DNA from 2 places in the Pseudoalteromonas sp. Angola-4 genome. Region 1 is predicted to be linked to the other one. Evidence: predicted binding sites of a transcription regulator. Region 1 holds the regulator's gene; the other holds the start of a gene.
What was found. The regulator FliA, encoded in region 1, starts transcription of late flagellar genes. The targets are predictions, from matches to a motif close to CTAAAGNTNNNNNNNNNNNNGCCGATA.

Region 1 (3,402 bases):
ATACGTAGTTATTTAGTATTAAGTGCCACAGCACAAATAAATGTACTGCAAGAAACCGTAAGACATTTTAAAAAGGTTCAGCTAAGCGGTTGTATTTTCACTAAGTTAGATGAATCATTAAGTTTAGGTGAGATTATTAGTATAGCGATTCAAAATCGCCTTCCAATAGGGTATCTTACTAATGGTCAGCGTGTACCAGAAGATATTCGCGTTGCAAATGCTGAAAAACTAGTAAAAAAAGCTGAGCAATTGTATTTAAAAAGAGCAAAAGCACAACATTCAAGGCACCAAGCAGTGGCGCCAAGCACAGTAGGGATGTATGATTAACACAGTATTAGATCAAGCAAGCGGCCTGCGCAAAATGAGTCAAAACAACAACAACGGCGTAAAAGTTATCGCTGTCACTGGCGGTAAAGGTGGGGTGGGTAAAACCAACGTCTCTTTAAATACTGCTATTGCTTTAGGGCAGCAGGGTAATCGTGTATTAGTATTAGATGCCGATTTAGGCCTAGCTAATTGTGATGTAATGCTAGGACTACGTGTTGAAAAAAACTTATCTCATGTCCTTTCAGGTGAGTGCGAACTTGACGAGATTTTAGTTGAAGGCCCAGGCGGTATTAAAATCGTGCCTGCTACATCAGGCTCGCAAAGTATGGTGGAGCTAACCCCATCTGAGCATGCTGGGTTAATTCGTGCCTTTAGTGAGCTTAATACCGAATTTGATATTTTAATTGTAGATACCGCCGCTGGTATTTCTGACATGGTGCTGAGTTTTTCTCGTGCAGCGCAAGATGTCATGGTGGTGGTGTGTGATGAGCCGACCTCTATTACTGATGCCTACGCACTTATTAAAGTACTTAGCCGCGAGCATGGCGTTTATAAATTTAAAATTGTTGCAAACATGGTGCGCAGTATGCGCGAGGGCCAAGAGCTTTTTGCAAAGCTCTCTAAAGTAACAGACCGCTTTTTAGATGTGTCTATGGAGCTTGTTGCGACTATTCCATATGATGAAAATATGCGTAAATCTACGCGTAAACAAAAAGTAATTGTCGATCTTTTCCCTAATTCACCAGCAGCAGTCGCGTTTAAAACATTAGCGACAAAAGCAGTAAAATGGCCTATACCTAATCAACCTTCAGGACATTTAGAGTTTTTCATTGAGAAGCTAGTAAACGGCTGATTATGACAACATCGGTGAAAAGAGCTATGGGATATCAATCAACACAAAATTTAAATGTGATTGTTGAAAAACACGCGTCGCTTGTCAAAAAAGTGGCGTGCCATTTAATAGCTCGTCTTCCTCCTAGCGTTCAGCTTGATGACTTAATCCAATCGGGAATGATTGGCCTTATCGAGGCCTCAAAAAACTTTGACGCCAGTAAAGGGGCAAGCTTTGAAACGTTTGCTGGTATTCGTATCCGCGGCGCTATGCTTGATGAAATGCGCAGAGGGGATTGGGCACCACGTTCGGTGCACCGTAAAAGCCGATTAGTAGCCGAAACTATCACAGAATTAGAAAATAACTTAAATAGAGAACCAAAAGATACTGAAGTAGCTGAAAAACTTGATATTTCGCTAGAAGAATACCATCATATTTTAAATGATGTTAATTCCAGTAAAGTGCTTGGTATAGAAGACCTAGGGGTAGATGAAGATGTTATTAGCCCAGCAGGCCAAGATTTAGCGCTAGACAAACCATTTAATAATGTTAAAAATGAACGGTTTAATAATTCATTGTTAGAGGCAATAAAGTCTTTACCAGAGCGAGATGCAATGGTGCTTTCTTTGTATTACAACGATGAAATGAATTTAAAAGAAATTGGGCATATACTCGATGTAAGTGAATCGCGTGTAAGTCAGATACATGGTCAGGCGATGATTAAGCTCAAAGCAAAAATCAATGACTGGATAAACTAGTAGTAAGTAAATTATAGGTTAAGACCTCACCGGAGGATGTTTTGGATAAAAACATGAAAATTCTTGTTGTTGATGATTTCTCTACAATGAGACGTATTATAAAAAATCTGTTGCGTGACCTAGGGTTCACGAATGTTCAAGAAGCTGACGATGGTTCTACAGCATTACCTATGTTGCAAAATCAGGTTTTTGACTTTGTTGTAACCGATTGGAACATGCCAGGCATGCAGGGTATTGACTTGCTAAGAGCCATTAGAGCTGACGAAAAATTAAAACATATTCCGGTTTTAATGGTGACGGCAGAAGCTAAAAAAGAACAAATAATAGCGGCAGCGCAAGCAGGTGTTAATGGCTATATTGTTAAGCCATTTACTGCTGGTACTTTGAAAACTAAATTAGAAAAAGTGTTTGAACGCTTAGGTTAATGAGAGGAGAGGCTTATGTCAGCACCAGCTGCGCCTCAAATTACTTTAGAACAAGCTCGTCAGCTCGTCGTTTTTTTAGAAAACGGTGAGCAAGATAAAGCAGATCAATTAATTTTAGATACTGCCTCTCAAGAGCAATCGCAGCTTTTTGCTGAAGTAGGTAAGTTAACACGCCAATTACACGAAGCCCTTAAAAGCTTTGAACTTGATACGCGTTTAACCGATTTAACCACTGATGCAATACCGGATGCGAAAAAGCGCTTAAACTATGTCATGGAAATGACAGAAAATGCAGCTAATAAGACAATGGATGCGGTCGAAGCAAGCCTCCCTATTGCGCAGCAGCTAGCAGATGAAATTGCACATATTAAGCCTACTTGGGATAGGCTTATGAACCGCGAAATAGAGCTGGGCGAGTTTAAAACCTTATGCCACAGCATCGACAAGTTTATGAACAGCTCTCATCATAAAACCGATGAGTTGCAAACTTTAATGACTAATGTACTAATGGCGCAGGATTTTCAAGATTTAACCGGCCAGGTTATCCGCCGTGTAATTGAATTAGTCAGAGAAGTAGAAGAAAGTTTAATCCACCTTTTAACAGCATTTGCTGCACAAGATGACAGCATTGCTGAAAGTAAAGAACAACAAGAAACAGAAGAACTGGTTGCCGCACAAACATTAGCAGGTCCTGAAGGCCCTATTATTGATAAAGAGTCGCGAAATGATGTTGTATCTGACCAAGACGAGGTCGATGACCTATTATCAAGTTTGGGCTTCTAAGAGGAGAGTAACTGCATGAGCTTTGAAGTCGATGAAGATATTTTACAAGACTTTCTTGTAGAGGCTGGAGAAATCCTAGAGCTTTTATCTGAACAGTTAGTTGAGCTAGAAAATAACCCAGAAGATACTGAGTTACTAAATGCTATTTTTAGGGGCTTTCATACCGTAAAAGGAGGGGCAGGCTTTTTAGCTATGACTGAGCTTGTTGATGCCTGTCATGGTGCTGAAAACGTATTTGATCTCTTACGCCAAGGGGTTAGAACTGTTAATTCAGAAT
Region 2 (3,402 bases), on a different contig from region 1:
ATACGTATATGTAACACTCAATGGTCACGTTTAATCAGGTAGTTTGCCAGCGCCGCTAGAACAGAGGTATCAGCATCTATTTTGTTTAATGCTTGATGCGCTTGCTCTATTAAATTTTGCGCCATTTGCTTGGCACCTTGCATACCTAATAGGGCCGGATAAGTTGCTTTATTAGCAGCTAAATCAGAGCCTTGTGGCTTACCTAAAGTAAATGTGTCACCTTCAACATCTAAAATGTCGTCGTGCACTTGAAATGCCAGCCCTATAGCATACCCAAAAACACGTAAGTTTTCTAAGGTTTGTTTGTCTGCTTTTTCGCTACATAATGCACCCAATGTAATGGCACAGTTGATTAAGGCACCCGTTTTTAATCTATGAATTCGTTCAAGCTGTTGTACTGTAATCACTTTATCTGTGGCTGCTATATCTAGCCCTTGCCCGCCTACCATGCCTTCAAGCCCCGATGCTTTAGCCAGTGCGCTGATCATTTTTACTTGTGTTGATGCGCTGCAGGTAAAATTGTGAGTCGAGATAAGCTCAAAGGCCAATGTTTGTAGTGCATCGCCCGCTAAAATTGCATGCGCATCGTCAAACTCTATATGGCAAGTTGGGCGTCCACGGCGAAGGTCGTCATCATCCATGGCTGGTAAATCATCGTGCACCAATGAGTAGCTATGAATACACTCAATAGCAGCAGCAAGAATATCTAAATCTTGCTTATTAGCTCCGAGCATTTCACCACTTGCGTAGACTAAAAAGGGGCGTAAACGCTTGCCACCGTTAAATAAGCCGTACTGCGTAGCTTCTTTTACTGTGTGTGCAGTATCAAGGGGTTGATCAAAGTACTGTTGCAGGGTCTTTACGACATCTTGTTGAGCACATTCTATTTTTTCTTGTATGCTCACGGTTATTCCATATCGTTGTTAAATGAAGTAAGCGCTGCTTTTTCGTCATTGCCCATTAAAATAGACACTTTTTGTTCTGCTTGTTGTAACTTACCCGTTGAGGCGTTAGCTAAGGCTATACCACGCTCAAATTGCTTTAACGACTGCTCAAGCGATAAATCACCTTGTTCCATTTCACCGACAATGGTTGATAGTTCTTCGAGTGCTTGTTCAAAACTTAGGTTTTCAGGTTTTTTAGTCGCCATGTTTAATTTCAGCCAGCATGATAAATTTAGGAGCCAATTTTAGGGGGAATGCTAAACTAGGTCAAAGGATGATCGTTGTTTTTTGAGTTATATCAGTTTAAATCGTATTTTTACCATGTATAAGATGCGTATTAGTGCTCACTGTGTACAATAAAATTAATCAGTCGCTAGGCGAGTAGGGTATCTTGATCTAAAATTAGGCCAAACACAGTGTTTTACACTTTTTTCAAAAATGGCTTAAGTATTTCAGTATCTTGCCGATAAGCAGTTAATAATAAAAGTTTGAATAACAAAGTATAATACTTTGGAGGAAATGTGGATTTAGCAACCATAATTGGGATCCTTGGCGCAATTGGTTTAATTGTCATGTCCATGTTTATGAGTAGTAGCGGTGAAATGGGGATGTTTGCCGATGCGCCTTCTAGTGTAATTGTATTTGGTGGCTCACTATTTATTGTGTTATCAAACTTTACCTTGTCGCAGTTTTTGGGCATAGGTAAAGTTGTTGGTAAAGCATTTATGTTTAAAATCGAATCGCCAGAAGAGCTGATTGAAAAAGCAGTTGAACTTGCTGATTCAGCCCGTAAAGGGGGGTTTTTAGCCCTCGAAGAAGCCGAAATACCAAACCCTTTTATGCGCAAAGGTGTAGATATGCTCGTTGATGGTCACGATGCTGATGTAGTTCGTGCCACGCTTCAAAAAGACATTTCTTTAACCACTACTCGTCACGAACTGGGCGCCGGTTTATTTAAGTCACTTGCCGATATAGCCCCTGCAATGGGTATGATAGGAACGTTAATAGGCTTAGTTGCTATGTTATCTAACATGGATGACCCTAAAGCCATTGGCCCCGCAATGGCGGTGGCATTATTAACTACTTTATATGGTGCATTTTTAGCAAATGTAGTGGCTATTCCTATTCAGGTAAAACTGGAGCTTCGTAAAGACGAAGAGGCCATGAATCAGCGTCTAATATTGGATGCTATTTTAGGTATTCAAGATGGCCAAAACCCGAAAGTAATTGAAGGTATATTGAAAAACTACCTTGCTGAGTCTAAGCGCAAAGTAGATACCGAGGAGTAACCATGTCTGATCAAGAGTGCAAATGCCCACCACCAGGTCTGCCTGCTTGGATGGGAACATTTGCCGACTTAATGTCGCTTTTAATGTGCTTTTTTGTACTTTTGCTCGCGTTTTCAGAAATGGATGTACTTAAATTTAAGCAAATAGCAGGCTCGATGAAGTTTGCATTTGGTGTGCAAAACAAAATAGAAGTAAAAGATATCCCTAAAGGGACCTCGGTTATTGCTATGGAATTTACCCCAGGTAAGCCTGAACCTACCCCGATAGAAACCATTCAGCAACAAACCGTTGAAATGACCCAGCAAATGTTAGAGTTTCAAGCGGGTGATGAAAGCTCTGCTGGTGGTAGACAAGAGCAGCGTGGCGATAAGCGTGGTGGCGAGTCACGTAGTACATCGCAGCAGCAATCTTCAGAGCAAGCAACTTCAGCCGCCGATCAAGAACAAACTAACGAGTTAGTGAAAAAAATAGCGCAACAGCTCGAAAAACAAATTATCGACGGTGCAATCGAGCTTGAATCTTTAGGGCAGCAAATCATTATTCGTATCCGTGAAAATGGCTCATTTCCCTCTGGCAGTGCTTTTTTACAACCTAAGTTTAAGCCCATAATTCAAGATATTGGTGAGTTATTAAAAGATGTACCTGGAGAAATTACGGTATCGGGTCACACCGATGATTTTCAGGTTTCTAATGAGTTATATATTAATAACTGGGACTTATCGTCAAAGCGTGCTGTAGCAGTAGCAAGCGAATTACAAACGGTACAAGGGTTTGATAAAAACCGCATGATGGTAGTAGGGCGGGCTGATACTCGTCCACTTGTTCCGAATAATTCAAACGAAGATAGGCGTAGAAATCGCCGAGTAGAAATATCAATCTTACAAGGTAAAGCTAAAGAGTCAGACCCTATTGATGTACGCTAGGCTAGTAGCGGGCGCTAATTTCTCTAATTAAGTTTCTTTTTAAGGTACTTAATCGCCTAAGTATCTTGGCAAGCTCATTATTTTAGCTTAAAGTACATTTCCTTAACATATGTAATGGATGTGCTGTGAAAGTTATAATTAAATATTGTGATATGCCAGGTAATGGTGATGGTACCGACGACGATACAAAAGAAAAATAAGGTAAAACATTTTGCCTGATTGGTTTTTGTATTTCGTTAGTATTTT

Region 2: a site for FliA is predicted at 1,387-1,413, ahead of pomA (flagellar motor protein PomA). Genes of this name have one in related genera too.

The regions. Positions count from the first base shown of each region.
Region 1 covers NZ_JAQREK010000013.1:71,139-74,540, reverse strand. Annotated here, with positions in the region: gene flhF (flagellar biosynthesis protein FlhF) at 1-327, shown strand, start outside; gene PSH48_RS14745 (MinD/ParA family ATP-binding protein) at 320-1,180, shown strand; gene PSH48_RS14740 (RNA polymerase sigma factor FliA) at 1,207-1,917, shown strand; gene cheY (chemotaxis response regulator CheY) at 1,959-2,342, shown strand; gene PSH48_RS14730 (protein phosphatase CheZ) at 2,358-3,125, shown strand; gene PSH48_RS14725 (chemotaxis protein CheA) at 3,141-3,402, shown strand, end outside.
Region 2 covers NZ_JAQREK010000011.1:141,175-144,576, forward strand. Annotated here, with positions in the region: gene ispA ((2E,6E)-farnesyl diphosphate synthase) at 18-905, opposite strand; gene PSH48_RS13780 (exodeoxyribonuclease VII small subunit) at 908-1,150, opposite strand; gene pomA (flagellar motor protein PomA) at 1,466-2,233, shown strand; gene PSH48_RS13790 (flagellar motor protein MotB) at 2,236-3,156, shown strand; gene PSH48_RS13795 (hypothetical protein) at 3,368-3,402, shown strand, end outside.